DNA from 2 places in the Streptomyces sp. SCA2-17 genome. Region 2 is predicted to be linked to the other one. Evidence: riboswitches for the same ligand, from Rfam matches in the RefSeq annotation. Region 2 holds a riboswitch; the other holds the start of a gene.
The links. A riboswitch is a leader RNA that binds a small molecule or an ion and turns the genes downstream of it on or off. The one in region 2 is predicted to bind glycine.

Region 1 (5,321 bases), 4.0 Mb from region 2:
CGCCGCAACCGCGTCGGCTGACCTGCGGCCCCGCCGCTCGCGTCGCACGTGAGTGCGATTGTCAGTGGTGTGAGGGAGCATCGGTGTCGTGAGAGGCGCGCCGACCATCCTGCATCTCGACATGGATGCTTTCTACGCTTCGGCCGAGCAGGCGGCCAAGCCCAGCCTGCGCGGGAAACCCGTGGTCGTGGGCGGGATCGGGCCGCGCGGCGTGGTGGCCACCGCGTCGTACGAGGCGCGGGTCTTCGGCGTCCGCTCCGCGATGGCCACGGCGCAGGCCCGCAGGCTGTGCCCCAATGCCGCCTACCTCACCCCGCGGTTCTCGCTCTACCGGGACATCAGCGAGGTCGTCATGGGCCTGCTGCGCGCGCTGTCGCCGCTGGTGGAGCCGCTCAGCCTCGACGAGGCGTTCGTGGATCTGGAGGCCGGCGGCGTCGAGCCCACTCCGGCGGCCGTCCGGGCCGTCGGTGAGCGCCTGCGCCATGACATCCGTACGGCGACGGGGCTGAGCGGGTCGGTCGGGCTCGCCGCCTCCAAGATGCTCGCGAAGATCGCCTCCGAGGAGGCCAAGCCCGACGGGCTGCTGCTCATAGAGCCGGGCACCGAGCTGGAGCGGCTGTGGCCCATGTCCGTGCGCGCCATCCCCGGCGTCGGCCCCGCCACCGCCGAGACGCTGCGCCGGGCGGGCATCACCACCGTCGCGGAGACCGCGGAGGCGGGCGAGGCGGAGCTGGTGCGGCTCCTGGGCAAGGCCCACGGCGCGGGGTTGTACGCCATGGCCACCGGCCATGACGACCGCCCCGTCGTCGCCGAGCGGGATGCCAAGTCCGTCTCCGTGGAGGACACCTTCGAGGAGGACCTGACCGACCGGACGCGGGTGCAGCTGGAGATCGCGCGGCTCGCCGACCGCTGCGTCCAGCGGCTGCGCGCGGCCGGCCGGTCCGGGCGCACCGTCGTGATCAAGGTGCGCAGCTACGACTTCTCCACGCTGACCCGCTCCGAGACCCTGCGCGGCCCGACGGACGACCCCGCGGTGGTCCGGGAGGCGGCGGCCCGGCTGCTCGACGGCGTCGACACCACGACCGGTGTCCGGCTGCTCGGCGTCGGCGTCAGCGGCCTCGCCGACTACACGCAGGAGGACCTGTTCGCGCAGGCCGCGAGCGAGGCGGCGGGCGCGGCTGCCGCGGCGGCGGAGGCGTCGCGGGCCGTCGAAGAGGCTCAGGAGGACGCGGCCGCGGTGGTCAGGCCGCGGCGCTGGCTCCCGGGCCTGGACGTGCGGCATGCCGAGTACGGGGCGGGGTGGGTGCAGGGCAGCGGGGTCGGCCGGGTGACGGTCCGCTTCGAAACGCCCTGGTCGGAGCCGGGCCGGGTACGGACCTTCCCGGTCGACGACCCGGACCTGGAGCCGGGGGAGCCGCTCCCTCTCGTACGGGGTGCCCTGCCGGGCGGGGATGCGGGCACGGACGCGGCTCAGGCGGCGCCGGGTCCCGATGAGACCCCGGCCGGGGGCGCCGGAGCCGCTCCGGTCCCGGAGCCGGACCCCGCCCCGGAAGCCGGTCCGGCGTCCGGGCTTGGCCCGGGCCCGGAAGGAGCCCCGGAACCCGCGACCGGCTCGGGCCCGGGCCCGGGCTCCGGAGCCGTACGGAATCCGGCAAGCGGAGCTGATCCGAGTCCGCATGCCGAAGCGGGCGCCGAGGCCGGCCCAGAAGCCGAAGCCTGCCCCGTACCGGGAGCCGGCCCCGGGTCCGTGACCGGGCCGGTTTCTGGGGATCGAGGTGGCTCGGGGGGAGTCTGGCCCGGGGCGGGAGCCGGTCCCTCGTCCGTGCCCGGGCCGGAGTGTGCAGCCGGTCCCGTTTCGGGGGGCCGGGGCGGCTCGGGAGGTTGAGACGGCCTGGGGCCCGGGTTCCGGGGTGGGCCGTGGCCCGGGGGTGAGGGCGGGCCCGCGGGCGGAGCCGGGGGCTCGCCCGGGATCGGGAGGTGGTAGTGGTGGTAGAGCTGGAGTTCCTGTTCGGGGGAGAGGTGGCGGCCCACGCCGAAGTCGGGGGCGTCCCTGATCAGCCCCCGGTCGTACGCGGTGCGCAAGGACTGCCCGGCCACCTCGCTCGTGGCCAGGGGCACGAACGCGTCCCGCCGGAAGAAGCCGGTCCGTACCGCCGCCCACAGCGGCTCGCCGGTCGCGTCGTCCAGGTAGACCTCGTCCACCGTGCCGACCTTCGTCCCGTCCCGGTCGAAGACCTTCCAGCCGATCAGGCTCCGGGGATCGATGTCGCTCTGCACGGTTTCCTCCCAGGATCGGCGCCTTCTCCCACCCAAAAACACAAAGCGGGAAGCGGCCACTCGGGAGAACCCACGGGAAAGTTGCGCTGGTAGGCTGGCGAGTGGCCGCAGAATCCGTGCGGGAGAGTCCTCCGCAAGCCCGCCCAGCGGGGTCGACGGAGGCGCCGAAGGAGCAAATCCTCCCCGGAATCTCTCAGGCACCCGTACCGCACGGATGAGGTCACTCTGGAAAGCAGGGCGGGCCCGGTCAGCGACAGCGCGCCGAAGCCCTCCCTCACCGACGGTGAAAGCCGGCCCGCGCGCGCCGCGGACCGGTGAAGCTCTCAGGTTGAGATGACAGAGGGGGAGGCCGTCCGGGTACCCGCGCCGTGGTACCCCTCGCAGGTCGCAACGACCAGGAGGCCTCCGCAGATGACTGCCCACCGCATCGCCCTTTCCGACCTGGAGCGGGACACGCCCTTCGAGCGCCGCCACATAGGCCCCGACGGCGAGGCCCAGGCGAAGATGCTCGCCCAGGTCGGCTTCGGTTCGCTGGACGAGCTCACCGCCGCCGCCGTGCCGGAAGTGATCAGGAGCGTGGGCGCCCTGGCCCTGCCCGAGGCCCGCAGCGAGGCCGAGGTCCTCGCCGAGCTGCGCACCCTGGCCGGCCGCAACGAGGTCCTCGCCCCGATGATCGGCCTCGGCTACCACGGCACGTTCACCCCGCCGGTGATCCTGCGCAACGTCATGGAGAACCCCGCCTGGTACACGGCCTACACGCCGTACCAGCCGGAGATCTCCCAGGGCCGCCTGGAGGCCCTGCTCAACTTCCAGACCGTCGTCGCCGACCTGACCGGGCTGCCCACCTCCGGCGCCTCCCTTCTCGACGAGGGCACCGCCGCCGCCGAGGCCATGTCCCTCTCCCGCCGCGTCGGCAAGGTCAAGAAGGGCGTCTTCCTCGTCGACGCCGACACCCTCCCGCAGACCGTCGCCGTGATCGAGACCCGCGCCGAGCCGACCGGCGTCGAGGTCGTCGTCGCGGACCTGAGCGCGGGCATCCCTGACGAGATCGCCGAGCGCGGCGTCTTCGGCGTCCTGCTCCAGTACCCCGGCGCCTCGGGCGCCGTGCGCGACCTGCGCCCCGTCATCGAGCGCGCGCACGAGCTCGGCGCGGTCGTCACCGTCGCGGCCGACCTGCTGGCCCTGACCCTGCTGACGCCCCCCGGCGAGCTCGGCGCGGACATCGCGGTCGGCACCACCCAGCGCTTCGGCGTGCCCATGGGCTTCGGCGGCCCGCACGCCGGCTTCATGGCGGTGCGCGAGCAGTTCGCCCGCAGCCTCCCCGGCCGCCTCGTCGGCGTCTCCGTCGACGCCGACGGCAACAAGGCCTACCGCCTGGCCCTGCAGACCCGCGAGCAGCACATCCGCCGCGAGAAGGCCACCAGCAACATCTGTACCGCGCAGGTGCTCCTCGCCGTCATGGCCGGCATGTACGCGGTCTACCACGGCCCCGAGGGCCTGGCCGCCATCGCCCGCCGCACCCACCGCTACGCCGCGATCCTCGCCGAGGGCCTGCGCGCCGGCGGTGTCGAGCTCGTCCACGGCACGTACTTCGACACCCTGACCGCGCGCGTCCCCGGCCGGGCCGCCGAGGTCGTCGAGGCCGCCCGCGAGCGCGGCGTCAACCTGCGCCTGACCGATGCCGACCACGTGGGCATCGCCTGCGACGAGACCACCACCCGCGCCCACCTGGCCTCCGTCTGGGCCGCGTTCGGCGTGGCGGGCGACGTCGAGGCGCTCGACGCGGTGGCCGCCGAGGCGCTCCCCGAGGCCCTGCTGCGCACCGGCGACTACCTCACGCACCCGGTCTTCCACGAGCACCGCTCCGAGACGGCCATGCTGCGCTACCTGCGCCGCCTCGCCGACCGGGACTACGCCCTGGACCGCGGCATGATCCCGCTCGGCTCCTGCACCATGAAGCTCAACGCCACGACCGAGATGGAGCCGGTCACCTGGCCCGAGTTCGGCGCGCTGCACCCCTTCGCCCCGATCGCGCAGGCCCAGGGCTACGTCACGCTGATCACCGAGCTGGAGGAGCGGCTCGCCGAGGTCACCGGCTACGACAAGGTCTCCATCCAGCCGAACGCCGGCTCCCAGGGCGAGCTCGCCGGCCTGCTGGCCGTGCGCGCCTACCACCGCGCCAACGGCGACGCGCAGCGCACCGTCTGCCTGATCCCGTCCTCGGCGCACGGCACCAACGCCGCGAGCGCCGTGATGGCCGGCATGAAGGTCGTCGTCGTCAAGACCGCCGACGACGGCGAGATCGACGTCCAGGACCTGCGCGCCAAGATCGAGCAGTACCGCGACGAGCTGTCCGTCCTGATGATCACGTACCCGTCGACGCACGGCGTCTTCGAGGAGCACGTCGCCGACATCTGCGCCGCCGTGCACGACGCGGGCGGCCAGGTGTACGTGGACGGCGCCAACCTCAACGCCCTGGTGGGCCTGGCGAAGCCGGGCCGGTTCGGCGGCGACGTCTCGCACCTGAACCTGCACAAGACCTTCTGCATCCCGCACGGCGGCGGCGGTCCCGGCGTCGGCCCGGTCGCCGTCCGTGCGCACCTCGCCCCGTACCTCCCGAACCACCCGCTGCAGCCCACCGCCGGCCCGGAGACGGGTGTCGGCCCGATCTCGGCGGCCCCGTGGGGCTCGGCCGGCATCCTGCCGATCTCCTGGGCGTACGTCCGGCTGATGGGCGGCGAGGGTCTGCGGCGCGCCACGCAGGTGGCGGTCCTGGGCGCCAACTACATCGCCAAGCGCCTGGAGCCGCACTACCCCGTGCTCTACACCGGCCCGAACGGCCTGGTGGCGCACGAGTGCATCGTGGACCTGCGGCCGCTGACCAAGGCCACCGGCGTGAGTGTCGACGACGTCGCCAAGCGTCTGATCGACTACGGCTTCCACGCGCCGACCATGTCCTTCCCGGTGGCCGGCACCCTGATGATCGAGCCCACGGAGAGCGAGGACATCGCCGAACTGGATCGTTTCTGCGAGGCGATGATCGC
Region 2 (5,321 bases):
CATCGACGTGCTCGCAGCCACCGTAGTAGCGGCGGCCGGGGTAGCCCTCGGCGTACTTGTTGGTGAGGACCGAGCCCTGGGCCTCCATGACCGCGACCGGAGCGAAGTTCTCCGACGCGATCATCTCGAGGGTGGACTGCTGGCGGTGGAGTTCGGCGTCGACAGCGGCGGCGACGTCGGGGTCGAGCTCATGGAGGGAGCTGTTCAGAAGCGACATGAGTTCTTCCTGGACTTCCTGGGCGGAGGAGGAGGTGAGGGCGAGGTCAGCCTGCGGTGAGGGCGACGTACTCGTCGGCGGAGAGGAGGTCCGCCGGCTCGTCCGTGATCTTCACCTTGAACAGCCAGCCGCCCTCGAAGGGGGCGGAGTTCACCAGCGCGGGGTCGTCCACGACGTCCTGGTTGGCCTCGGTGACCTCACCGGTCACCGGGGAGTACAGGTCACTGACCGACTTGGTCGACTCCAGCTCGCCACAGGTCTCGCCCGCGGTGACGGTGTCACCGACGGCCGGGAGCTGGGCGTAGACGACGTCACCGAGCGCGTTCGCGGCGAACTCGGTGATGCCGACCGTGGCCACGCCGTCCGCGTCGACGGCCGACAGCCACTCGTGCTCCTTGCTGTAGCGCAGCTGCTGGGGGTTGCTCATGGCTAGATTCTCCTGGATGCGCGTGAGTGCTTGTGCAACGGGTCTTGACAGGTGAGAACGGAGCGGTCCGGATGATCTCCGGGCGGGCCCGGGAACGCCTCCGGACGATCAGTGCTGCCGTCGGCGGGGACGGTCAGCGCTGCCGCTTGTAGAAGGGCAGGGCGACGACCTCGTACGGCTCGTGGCTGCCGCGGATGTCCACGCCCACGCCCGCCGTACCGGGCGCGGCGTGCGCCGCGTCCACGTATGCGATCGCGATCGGCTTGCCGAGCGTGGGGGAGGGGGCGCCCGAGGTGACCTCGCCGACGACCTCGCCGCCGGCCACCACCGCGAAGCCGGCGCGCGGCACGCGGCGGCCCTCGGCGATCAGCCCGACGAGCTTGCGCGGCGGCTGCGCCTCGGCGCGCTCCGCGGCCGCCTGGAGCGCCGCGCGGCCCACGAAGTCGCCCTCCTTCTCGAACTTCACGACCCGCCCCAGGCCCGCGTCGAACGGGGTGGTCGCGGTCGTCAGCTCGTGCCCGTACAGCGGCATGCCCGCCTCCAGGCGCAGCGTGTCGCGGCAGGAGAGGCCGCACGGCACGAGGCCGGCGTCCGCGCCCGCCTCCGTGAGGGCCTTCCACAGCTTCTCGGCGTCGCCGGGGGCGACGAACAGCTCGAAGCCGTCCTCGCCCGTGTAGCCGGTGCGGGCGATGAGGGCCGGCACGCCCGCGACGGTGCCCGGCAGGCCCGCGTAGTACTTCAGGCCGTCCAGGTCGGCGTCCGTGACGGACTTCAGGATGCCCGGCGAGGCCGGCCCCTGGACGGCGAGGAGCGCGTACGCCTCGCGGTCGTCGCGGACCTCGGCGTCGAAGCCGGCGGCGCGCTCGGTCAGCGCGTCGAGCACGGTCTGCGCGTTGGAGGCGTTGGCCACGACCATGTACGTGGTGTCGGCGAGGCGGTAGACGATCAGGTCGTCGAGGATGCCGCCGTCCTCACGGCAGATCATCGTGTAGCGGGCGCGGCCGGTCGCCACGCCTCCTATGTTGCCCACCAGGGCGTAGTCCAGCAGGGCGGCGGCCTGCGGGCCGGTCACGGTGATCTCGCCCATGTGCGAGAGGTCGAAGAGGCCCGCGCGGGTGCGGACCGCGACGTGCTCGTCGCGCTCGCTGCCGTAGCGCAGCGGCATGTCCCAGCCGGCGAAGTCGGTCATCGTCGCGCCGAGCTCGCGGTGCAGGGCGTCGAGGGCGGTGCGGCGAGGGGTGTCGGTCATGAGTGTGGGCTCCCGGACATGGCAGTGAGGACGTCCTCCCCATCTGTCATCGGAACCTGAGAGGTTCACCGGAAGCCGCCGCGACACGCGGGAGCCCGGCTTGCACCTTGGGTGGGGCCGCACAGGATGCGGCCCGCTTTTCAGATCTGCCTCGTCCGCGCGGTACGGGGCCTGAGAGATTCAAGGGAGGAACTTGCTCCTTCGGCGCCCAGGGCAACACGGCGTGGCGTGCTGACTGGGACTCTCCCGCGCGGATTCGAGCGGCCGGTATGCAGTTGGATTCGCAGTTGGCGCGCACATCATTGCACGTACGGGCGCGTTGCGGACTGCCTGGCGCCCCTCGAATTCGATTACCTTGCCTTTACGTTCCGTGGGTAGGGGCTGGTGACGGGCAGTGACCGGGCCGGGGGAGGACAGAACCGATGGGAACAGCACCGACAGCACCAACAGCACCAACAGAGCCACCGGCATCAACAGCACCGGCAGAACCGGCAGTGGGTGCGGCCGCGGCGGCCCGGCCCCGCGCCGGGGTGCTGGACCTGCGCGGCGGAGCGGGCCGCCGGGAGCTGCGCTTCCCCGCGGGGGACCTGCTGATCGTCTCCGGGCTGCCCGGGAGCGGGAAGTCCACGCTCATCCGGCGCGCCGTGGCCGCGCTGGACGCGCGGGAGGGGATCGTCTGGTGCGTCGACTCCCAGGACGCCCGCGAGCGGCTGGAGCGGCACGCGCCCGGCTGGCTCCCGTACGGCGCCTACCGGCCGTTCGCCCGGCTCGCCCACTACGCGGCGCTGCGGCGCGCCCTGCGCTCCGGCGCCAGCGTCGTCGTGCACGACTGCGGGCAGCGGGGGTGGGTGCGCCGCTGGGTCGCGCGCGACGCCCGCCGCCGGGGCACCGCGGCCCACCTCCTGCTCCTCGACGTGCCGCCGGGCACGGCCCTGGCCGGGCAGGCGGCGCGGGGCCGGGGCGTCTCGCCGCATGCGTTCGGGCGGCACCGGCGGGCGATGGCCCGCCTGATCGCCGAGGTCACGGCCCGGTCCGTCCCGGAAGGGGTGGCGTCGGCGGTGGTCCTGGACCGCGAGGCGGCGGACGCGCTGCGGGGGATCTCCTTCACGTAGGCCTACGGGGAGGGCCCCGGCGGAAGGCCCCCGTGGAAGGCCCGGCCTACAGCGGCAGGGGTGCCGGCAGCGGCATGCCGTTTCCCGCTCCCGTCAGCGGGAGCCTGGCCAGGAGGTCCTTCACGACGGCCAGGGCCTCACCGATCGCCGCCTGGGTGCCCGCCGTGTCGTTCTTCCCCGCCGCGTCGATCAGCTTCTGGACCGCCGCCCCCAGCTTCTTCAGCAGGTCCTGGACGTCGCCCACGGGGTCCGTCGCCGTGCGGCCCCTGGTGGGCGGGGACTGCCGCAGCGAGTCCGAGAGGTGCCCCGTCGCCGCCCGCAGCCGCTGCTGCATGTCCTTGAGCGCGGCCACGTCCGGCGTCTTCGACCGGGCTTCCTTGCCGATCCGCGAGACCAGGGTGAGCGCCTCCCCCAGCTGCCCCACCGCGTCGAGCTGTTGCTGCTGGGCCGCCGCCCCCGACTTCGGCGCCTCGGACGGGACGGTCACGACGACGGACATGTCGGGGTCGGGTGCGTTCACCGCGGCGAGGGAGGGCCCTGCGACGGCCACGGCGACGGATCCGCAGGCGGCGACGGCTATCGCTGATGCGGCGAGCTTGTTGGCACGCATGCTGGAGGTCCCTTCGGCTGTCGGGCGGCTGCTCGATCACCGTGGGACGCGTGGTGGCGCTGCGCAACCCGGGGGACACGGTCAGTGCCGTGACAGGAGTGGGTGACTGCCTCCCCGGCCCCCTCTGACCTGGGACATCACCGCCGATTTCGGCAGCCGGCGGGAGTCTTCGGGGGTTCAGCCGTTAGGGTGCGGGTGCGGCCTTGTCGAGACGGTGGTTGGACGGCGTTGGACGAGTTGGACGAGATGAGCATCCCCGGGCAGCACGGCGGCTGGACCCCGGCCCCCGCCGGCAGCGGCGCACCCGTGCCCGGTGTGCCCGCGGGCAGCGCGCCCGGCTGGCCCGCCAACGAGCTCGAAGAGGTGCTCGCCGCCTCCGTGGGCGTGCCCGGCGCGGGCCCGCGCATCGTGGAGGTGCTCGGCCGCAGCCACGTCTGGATTCCGCTTCCGGCCGGCGGCGGCCAGGACAGCCCCGACCTCGACGTGCCCACGCTGGAGCTCGGCGGTGCCGCCTTCGTGCCCGTCTTCAGCTCCGAGGGCGAGCTCCTGCGCGTCGCGGGCGAGCGCATGCCGTACGCGGTCGCCCCGGCCGTCGAGTTCGCCCGCGGCCTGCCCCCGCAGGTGGGCATCGTCGTCAACCCCGAGGGCTCCGTGGGCGCGCCGCTGCCCCCGCCGGCCGTCGCCGAGCTGTGCCGGGCCGGCCGCACCGCCCTCGACGGCGACGCCACCGGCGGCCGGGTGCGGCTCTTCGAGCCCGACTGGCAGGACGAGCCGACGGCCTTCCTGGCCGCCGCGGGCCTGGAGTTCACCGCCGCCCGCGTCGTGCGGACGGCGCGCCGCGCCCTCGCCAGCGTCGAGGGCGCCGGCCCGGCGCTGTTCATCGGCGTCGAGCTGGACCTGCCGGATCCGGAGAGCCGCACCGCCGCGCTGGAGGCCCTCGGCCGGGCCCTCGGCTCCGTGCCCGTGCCCTGGCCCGTCCAGCTGGTCTTCCTCGACGTCGCGCGCGACCCCGTCGGCGACTGGATGCGGGAGCGGATCCGCCCGTTCTACGACCGCGACCTGTGACTCCTCCCCTGTCCGCCGCGGCGGGCTCGTAAGCTGGTCGGACGACCACGGGGGCGCACCGGCGCTCCCCGGGTCGCAGCAGCAGTCAAGGCCGAGAGAAGAGGCGGACCCAGGTGAGCGCGGGCGCGGAGAGCGGCGTGGAGCAGATGCTGCGCCAAGTGGCGCCCGGCCGGTACGACGCGTACGAGGAGCTGCTGCGGTCGCTGGCCGAGGGCCGGGTCTGGATGCTGCTCTGGCACGGCCAGGCCGGTTCGCCCGACGCCCAGTACGGCAACATGGAGGTCGAAGGCCTCGGCTACGCCCCGTGCGTGACGTCCGCCCAGGAGCTCGCCGCCAGCGGCTGGAACCGCGCCCATGAGGTGATCTCCGGCCGCGCCGTCGCCGAAGCCCTCTACCCCGGCCGCTGGGGCCTGTGGCTCAACCCGCACGCGCCCGGCGGCGGCGTCGGCATCCCCTGGCTCGACCTGCGCCGCATCGCCGGCGGCCTGGACCGGCTGCCGGCCGGGCCGCTGCGCGTGAGCGAGCCCGGCGTGGAGATCCCGCAGTTCTACGCCCTCCTGGGGCAGAACGCCCACCGCACCCCCGCGGTGCGCTCGCTGCGCCGCGCCTGGGTGCAGCCCGCCCTCGGCAGCGCGTACCTG

Region 1: linked by a shared signal. The riboswitch ahead of gcvP (aminomethyl-transferring glycine dehydrogenase) and the one ahead of gcvT (glycine cleavage system aminomethyltransferase GcvT) in region 2 are both predicted to bind glycine.

What each region holds. Positions count from the first base shown of each region.
Region 1 is NZ_CP117521.1:595,872-601,192, reverse strand. Features, by position in the region: gene PS271_RS02610 (MerR family transcriptional regulator) at 1-21, shown strand, start outside; gene PS271_RS02605 (DNA polymerase IV) at 89-1,885, shown strand; partial or broken gene PS271_RS02600 (PRC-barrel domain-containing protein) at 1,921-2,277, opposite strand; glycine riboswitch at 2,387-2,496, shown strand; gene gcvP (aminomethyl-transferring glycine dehydrogenase) at 2,689-5,321, shown strand, end outside.
Region 2 is NZ_CP117521.1:4,559,089-4,564,409, forward strand. Features, by position in the region: gene glyA (serine hydroxymethyltransferase) at 1-217, opposite strand, end outside; gene gcvH (glycine cleavage system protein GcvH) at 264-644, opposite strand; gene gcvT (glycine cleavage system aminomethyltransferase GcvT) at 778-1,893, opposite strand; glycine riboswitch at 2,044-2,152, opposite strand; gene PS271_RS20795 (AAA family ATPase) at 2,316-3,005, shown strand; gene PS271_RS20800 (hypothetical protein) at 3,052-3,615, opposite strand; gene PS271_RS20805 (enhanced serine sensitivity protein SseB C-terminal domain-containing protein) at 3,862-4,680, shown strand; gene PS271_RS20810 (enhanced serine sensitivity protein SseB C-terminal domain-containing protein) at 4,827-5,321, shown strand, end outside.